2 regions of the Listeria grandensis genome follow, and region 2 is predicted to be linked to the other one. Evidence: predicted binding sites of a transcription regulator. Region 2 holds the regulator's gene; the other holds the start of a gene.

Region 1 (3,650 bases), on a different contig from region 2:
AACGCCCATTATAAATGAATCCCGTCGCGCCTTTACCAAGGACAGACAAGAACGGCGACCAAACCCACTTTTGCCAGCCGGGTCCAGCCGTTGCCCAAACGAGGTCATCCTCGCGAATATCTAGCCAGTGGTCCGCAGCAATCCGAATATGCGCGTAACCCCAACCATGCACGTGCACCACGCCCTTCGGATTTCCCGTCGTGCCTGACGTGAAGGCCAGCAAACACGGATCATCTTTGCGCGTCGCCACTTTTTCAAATTCCGTCGACGCCGCGTCAACCAACCGCCCATAATTCTGCCAACCATCAAGCGCGCCGTCCGCCCCAACAACAATCCGCGTCACGACACTTGGCGCGTCCACAATCTTATCAAACTCCGCCATACAACTCGCGTCCGCAATGACCGCTTTCACGTTCGCATGATGAATCCGATACTCTAAATCATGCGCCTTCAAAAGCTCAGAGGCAGGAATAATAATCGCGCCCGTCAGCCAAAGCCCCATATAAACCGCATACGTCTCAAGCAATCGCGGCATCATCACAATCACGTGATCGCCTTTCTCAATCCCAGCATGCTTGATTACATTCGCAAAACGGTTCGCCGCTTCCAACAAATGATGATACGACCATTCCTTCACATCTCCAGCCTCATTTTGCCAAATCAGCGCCGCCTTCTCCGAGTCAAACTGTGCAATCTCATCCGTAATATTATAAAATTCAGGGGCAATTAAATTTTCTGATTTCATTTGATAACATCTCCTTGGTTTTAGGTTAGTTTTGTGTTCTTCCATGGATGGTGGTTAGGCGGGTGGGGTGTCTTTGAGATCTTGTTCAGCGCCCTCTAACAAATTCTGTCAGGGCTGAACGAGCGCCTTCAGCATCTTTATCACCTGATACTAATACATGGTACTATATCGGTTATCTCAAAGCAAATAAAAGGCGTGCATGCTGTCGCTATGCTAAAATGTAAAAGAATTCAAAAAGAGGGAGTCATCCACCAATGCAAAAAGAAATCTACATGCGTGAGGCCTTAATAGAAGCCGAAAAAGCACGTGAAAAAGGAGAAGTTCCAATCGGCGCGGTTGTCGTGCTTAACGGCGAAATCATCGGACGCGCGCATAATCTCCGTGAAACGACCAAAAACGCCATCACGCACGCCGAAATTCTAGCGATTCAAGACGCCTGCAAAAATCAAGATGCTTGGCGATTAGAAGGTGCGGAACTTTACGTCACGCTTGAGCCTTGTCCAATGTGCAGCGGCGCAATTCTGCTCTCCCGCATTGCCAAAGTCTACTACGGAGCCGCTGATCCAAAAGCCGGCACAGCAGGAACGCTCATGAACCTGCTCCAAGATTCACGTTTCAATCATCAATGTGAAATCGAACCAGGAATCCTAGCCGATGAATGTGGAGCCATCTTGACCAACTTTTTCCGAGATCTACGTGCAAAGAAAAAACAGCAAAAAGAGCCTTAATACCTATTTTAATGCATGTAACATCCATTATACGTTCTTTTGTGAAAATATGTGCAATTGATTGATGTTACTTAAGTGACCTACCCGACTCATTTCTTGTCTCCATGTTTTCCCTTATTAAAATAGAACCAAAAGAACTAAACAAATTTAGGGCGAAATGCGATAGAATAAGAATTAGGTAAAACTTATTCTAATTGGCTGAAGATGCGAGAGAAATTCGGTAGTCCGGTTTCTATAGCTCGTTTACTTATGTGAGAAAATAGACAAAGCCTGAAAAATGAAAAATTTTCACGGTAAACAGATGATTCCTACATACTTTATTTTCGTACACATGATTTTGTGAATTAAAACACAAGAGAGCGTAACAGTATTCACAGTTTTTCACAATCGATTAATGTGTATAGTAAACAGTCGGCAAATTATAATAATAAAGACAAAATCGGGTTAAACACCCAAATAAACACAAAAAGGAGGAAAAAAGGTGGATAAACTTTTCTTAGCTAGACTTCAATTCGGATCAACAACCGTTTTCCATTTCTTATTTGTACCACTTTCTATTGGACTTGTATTTATGGTTGCTCTTATGGAAACGTTGTATGTTGTGAAGAAAAAAGAAATCTACAAAAAAATGTCGAAGTTCTGGGGACACTTGTTCTTAATCAACTTCGCTGTGGGGGTAGTAACAGGGATTATTCAGGAATTCCAATTCGGGATGAACTGGTCGGATTACTCCAGATTCGTAGGGGATGTATTTGGGGCGCCGCTTGCGATTGAAGCGCTACTCGCGTTCTTTATGGAATCGACGTTTATCGGATTGTGGATCTTCGGTTGGGATCGCCTGAACAAGAAATTACATTTGGCATGTATTTGGCTTGTTGCGCTTGGTACGGTCTTCTCCGCGTTCTGGATTTTGGCGGCGAACTCGTTCATGCAGCATCCAGTAGGGTTCCAAGAAATTAATGGTCGTGCGGAAATGAACGATTTCTGGGCGCTTATTACGAATGGGCAGTTACTTGTGGAGTTTCCACACGTTATCTTTGGTGCGTTCGCGACGGGGGCATTCTTTGTCGCAGGGGTCAGCGCCTACAAATTACTTAAAAAGCAAGATGTAGACTTTTTCCGAAAATCGTTCCAAATCGCGCTTGTACTCGTTATTATCGGTGGTTTTGGTACGGCTTTCAGTGGTCACCAACAAGCGCAATATCTTGTTAAAACGCAACCGATGAAAATGGCGGCGACGGAAGGAATTTGGGAGGATACAGCCGATCCGGCACCGTGGACGATGATCGCGGGTATTGATGTAGCTAATCAGAAGAATACCTGGGAAGTCAACATTCCATACGCGCTAAGTTTCCTCTCGTACTCAACGTTCTCTGGTAGTGTTCAAGGTATGAAATCACTGCAGGCCGAGTATCAAGAGAAGTACAAAGATCGTTTCGGGGCGGATATGAACTACATTCCACCGGTTAAAACGTCATTCTGGAGCTTCCGGATCATGGTGCTCTCTGGTATGTTAATGATTCTATTCGGCTTGTGGGGAGCTTTCCTTGCATGGCGTAAGAGATTAACAACGTCAAAATTGTATCTACGTTTGATGATTCCAATGATCGCTTTCCCGTTCATCGCAAACTCGATGGGGTGGATCATGACGGAAGTTGGGCGTCAACCGTGGGTGGTATTTGGCTATATGTCAACGGCGGACGGGGTTTCACCGAACGTTTCGGCGGGCTCGATACTGTTCTCACTTATTGCATTTTCAGCGATTTATTTAGCGCTCGCGATTGTACTCGTCTGGCTATTTATTCGTGAAATTAAGGCAGGCCCAGACGCGCATAATCATGACAAGAAAAAAGGCAAAAAAGAGCCTGCGTCTGTGGATCCATTTGATTTAAAGGGGGCGAATTAAGATGGAATTAAACGAACTGTGGTTCCTTTTAGTTGCTGTACTTTTCATCGGCTTTTTCTTCCTGGAAGGTTTTGATTTCGGGGTTGGGATGTCGACGCGCTTTGTGGCTCGGAATGATTTGGAACGTCGTGTTTTAATCAATACGATTGGGCCATTCTGGGACGCGAATGAGGTTTGGTTGCTGACGGCTGGGGGCGCGATTTTTGCGGCGTTTCCGAACTGGTATGCGACAATGTTTAGTGGTTATTATATTCCACTTGTATTCTTCTTG
Region 2 (3,650 bases):
GAATGTCGCCAATTAACGTTTTCAGTAAAGTCGATTTCCCAATCCCGTTCGGTCCAACAAGCGCGATACTCTCATGACGCTTCATGTCGAACGTCAATTTCTCAGAGACCCGCTTATCGACAGCATATCCAATCGCTAAATTCTCTACAAAAAGGACATCTTTACCGCTAGCACGCTCAAATTGAAAACCAAAATGTGCCGTTTTTTCACTGCCTTGCGGTCGATCCAAACGATCTAATTTTTCTAGCTGTTTCCGCCTGCTTTGTGCCCGTTTAGTTGTCGACGCACGCACGATATTTCGCGCTACAAAATCTTCTAATTTTGCGATTTTATCTTGTTGTTTATCGAATTCTTTCCACTGTTGTTCCAACTTCGCCTGTTTTTGAATGAGGTAACGGGAGTAATTGCCGACATAGCGATCAATCTGCGTACGGCTAATTTCATACACCTGATTTACCACTTTATCGAGAAAATAACGGTCATGCGATACAATCAATAAGGCGCCTTTGTAATTTTGCAAATAGGTCTCTAGCCACGAAAGTGTTGCAATATCCAAATGGTTGGTCGGCTCATCGAGAATTAAAATATCGTGACGCGCCAAAAGTAATTTCGCCAATGCGAGCCGCGTTTTCTGACCACCACTGAGCGATTCAATCAATTTCTCATAATCTGCCTCGAAGAAACGCAATCCATGCAAAACAGAGCGGATGTCGGCTTCGTATTGGTAACCGCCTTGTTCCTTAAACGTGTGTTGTAGCTGATCATATTCTTGCAACGTCTGCTCATATTGGTCTTTGTTTTCATAAATTGCGGGATCACCAAGCCGTTCTTCTAGCCCACGTAATTCCTGTTCCATCGCTTGTAAGCCGGTAAAAACAGTTAACATCTCCGCCCATATTGTTTTCGTCGATTCAAGACCTGTGTTCTGCGCTAAATAGCCAATTTGAACATGTTTAGGCTTGGAAATCGTCCCACCATCGTAGCTAATCTGCCCAGCAATAATCTTCAAAAGTGTGGATTTCCCAGCACCATTTCGTCCCACAAGCGCAATGCGGTCATTCGTTTGTACTTCTAATTTTATATTTTCTAATATCGTTTCAGCGCCAAAATTCTTGACAATCTGCTGTACTTGTAAAAGTATCATATTGTTTACCCCTTCAACTTTAAATATCTATATCCTCCTAGTTTATCGCAAAGCAAGCGTAGAAGCAATGGTCTGAGAAAGGAAACGCTTACGATAATAAAATTCACAAACTTTATATTGTGAAAATGTTAGCAATTTGGTATATTTTGCTGTATAATAGAAGATAGGAAGAGTTGTAACAAAATAGTAACATACTTTTTGAGCAAAAACATTGTGAAATTTATGTGGAATGTTTATAGTGAATAAGCAAGCATGTGAAATGAACAACGATAGAATTAGCGCAATCGTTTTTGTTGTAAATGCATGTTTAGTAGCACAAGGAAGAAGGAGCACCAGTTGCTTTTTTATCCACTTAAAATCAAAAGGAAGAAGGGAAACAAACATGATCGAGGAAACGGGCAAGATTCCACAAGCCACAGCAAAGCGTTTGCCGCTGTACCACCGTTATTTAAAGTATCTACACGAATCAGGTAAGGAGCGAGTATCCTCCGCAGAATTAAGCGAGGCCGTGAAAGTGGACTCAGCAACGATTCGCCGTGATTTCTCCTATTTTGGAGCGCTTGGTAAGAAAGGTTACGGTTACAATGTGTCCTATATTTTGGATTTCTTTAGTAAAACACTGAGTCAAGACAAGCAAACCAGCGTAGCTATTATCGGGGTCGGTAACTTAGGGACTGCACTATTACACTACAATTTCATGAAAAATAATAATATAAAAATTGTCGCGGCATTTGATGTCGATGCGAATAAAGTTGGAACAGTACAGCAGGATATTCCAATTTATCACTTAAATGACATGCAAGATTTGCTAAAAGAAAACAAAGTCGAAGTCGTGATATTGACAGTACCATCTGATGAGGCGCAAACAACGGTCGACCGTTTGCTAGAAGCTGATGTGAAAGGAATCTTAAACTTTACTCCAGCACGTATCAGTGTACCAAAACATGTGCGCGTGCATCACATCGATTTGACAACTGAATTACAAACACTGATTTACTTCTTGGAAAACTATCCAAATAAATAATGAAAACCTTGGCCAGACAATTGCGTTTGGCCTTTTTGATTGGAGAGGCGTTATGATGCGACATAAGATATTGGAAAGGATTGTGGCGTGGGGGAAAGAACAGGCGCAGGTTCGAGCATTGGTGCTGGAAGGATCCCTTGCGAAACAACAAGGCATTGACGAATTATCAGATTTAGATATCAACGTTTGGTATGAAGGTGAAATTCCGTTTGGGCAAACAATCTCTTGGCTTGCCGATATTGGCGAAGTGCTGATCGAAAACCGACTACAGATGGAGACGCCAGCAGGGATGATAAACACGCAGCTCGTTATTTTTGGGAACGGCGTGAAAGTAGATTTCTCCTTTTGGCCGGTTTCACTGCTTGAAAAAGCGTTTCCTTACTATGAAAAACTCGAAATCTTGCTGGATAAAGATTCACAGGCAGGACAAATCAAACAATGCATATCTGAAAAAAACGGAGCAAGGATGGAAAAAGCCAAATTTGACCGGATCGTCAATGAATTTTGGTTCGAATTACACTACGTTGCGAAATTCTTAAAACGAGGAGAAATTTGGTTTGTGCAAGGAATCCAAGCTGGTATTAGAGAGAATTACTTGCTACCTTTACTGGAAGAAAGCGCACGTTTGAAGGGACAGAAGCTATCTTTTTCAGGTCGGAAAATCGAAAATTGGACAGACACAACACGTTTAGCAGCCATTTTTGCAGATTACTCATTAGCTTCCAATTGGCAGGCGATGTGGGAAGAGATCGCTTTATTTGAGGAGATATCGAATTTTATCGCCTTACAGTACCATTTTGCCCTTCCTCAAGTTAAAATAGAACGAATGAAAAATTTACTTCACAGAATTCAGGAGGGATAAGCATGTTGACACAAAATGAAATAACACAAATCAGGCTTCAGAAGCTCGGAATGGTAGAAAAATTTGATGACCCGAGCCGCTTCATGCACCAAACTATCGCCTTGCAGTCGCAAAACCATCAGCCAGCGCTTGTGAACTTGTTACAGCATGTGGCTATGACATGGGAAGAGGCAAGCCGATTTTTTGAAGAGAAAAGCGTGATAAAAATCTGGGCAAACCGACTGACGCTACATACATTTCTAGCAGAGGACTGGGAAATGGTCTATCGTGTTTTTGGCACGAGAACGAATATTGTCCACCGACTTTGCCAAAAAGAAGGCGCTGATTTAGAGGCGATTTTAGCGGAAATGGACAGGCTTGGAAGGCGGCAGGAAATCATCAGTCGGAAAGAATTAGAGGCTATAATTGGGGATTATTCCTCACAAGTCACCTCAGGAATTATTGCACAGGCTGCGATACAGGGAAGTTTATACTTATTGCCGTCAAGCGATGGGATTAGAAATTATAGTCATAGAATGAGGTTGGGAAATTATGAAGAATGGGAATCCGATCCAGTGCGTAATCAGGAAGCGATGAAGCATTTAATCCGCCGTTATTTGAGTGGTTACGGTCCAGCAACA

What was found. The regulator Rex, encoded in region 2, represses fermentation and respiration genes when NADH is low (regulators of the CRP and FNR family bind a similar motif). The targets are predictions, from matches to a motif close to TTGTGAAATATTTCACAA.
Region 1: the regulator Rex is predicted to act here: its motif matches at 1,811-1,828, upstream of HCJ54_RS12035 (cytochrome ubiquinol oxidase subunit I).

The regions. Positions count from the first base shown of each region.
Region 1 is NZ_JAASUG010000009.1:11,562-15,211, reverse strand. It holds gene HCJ54_RS12045 (acetate--CoA ligase) at 1-745, opposite strand, end outside; gene tadA (tRNA adenosine(34) deaminase TadA) at 1,000-1,473, shown strand; gene HCJ54_RS12035 (cytochrome ubiquinol oxidase subunit I) at 1,955-3,379, shown strand; gene cydB (cytochrome d ubiquinol oxidase subunit II) at 3,381-3,650, shown strand, end outside.
Region 2 is NZ_JAASUG010000001.1:239,974-243,623, reverse strand. It holds gene HCJ54_RS01085 (ABC-F family ATP-binding cassette domain-containing protein) at 1-1,144, opposite strand, end outside; gene HCJ54_RS01080 (redox-sensing transcriptional repressor Rex) at 1,527-2,168, shown strand; gene HCJ54_RS01075 (aminoglycoside 6-adenylyltransferase) at 2,221-3,030, shown strand; gene HCJ54_RS01070 (DNA glycosylase AlkZ-like family protein) at 3,033-3,650, shown strand, end outside.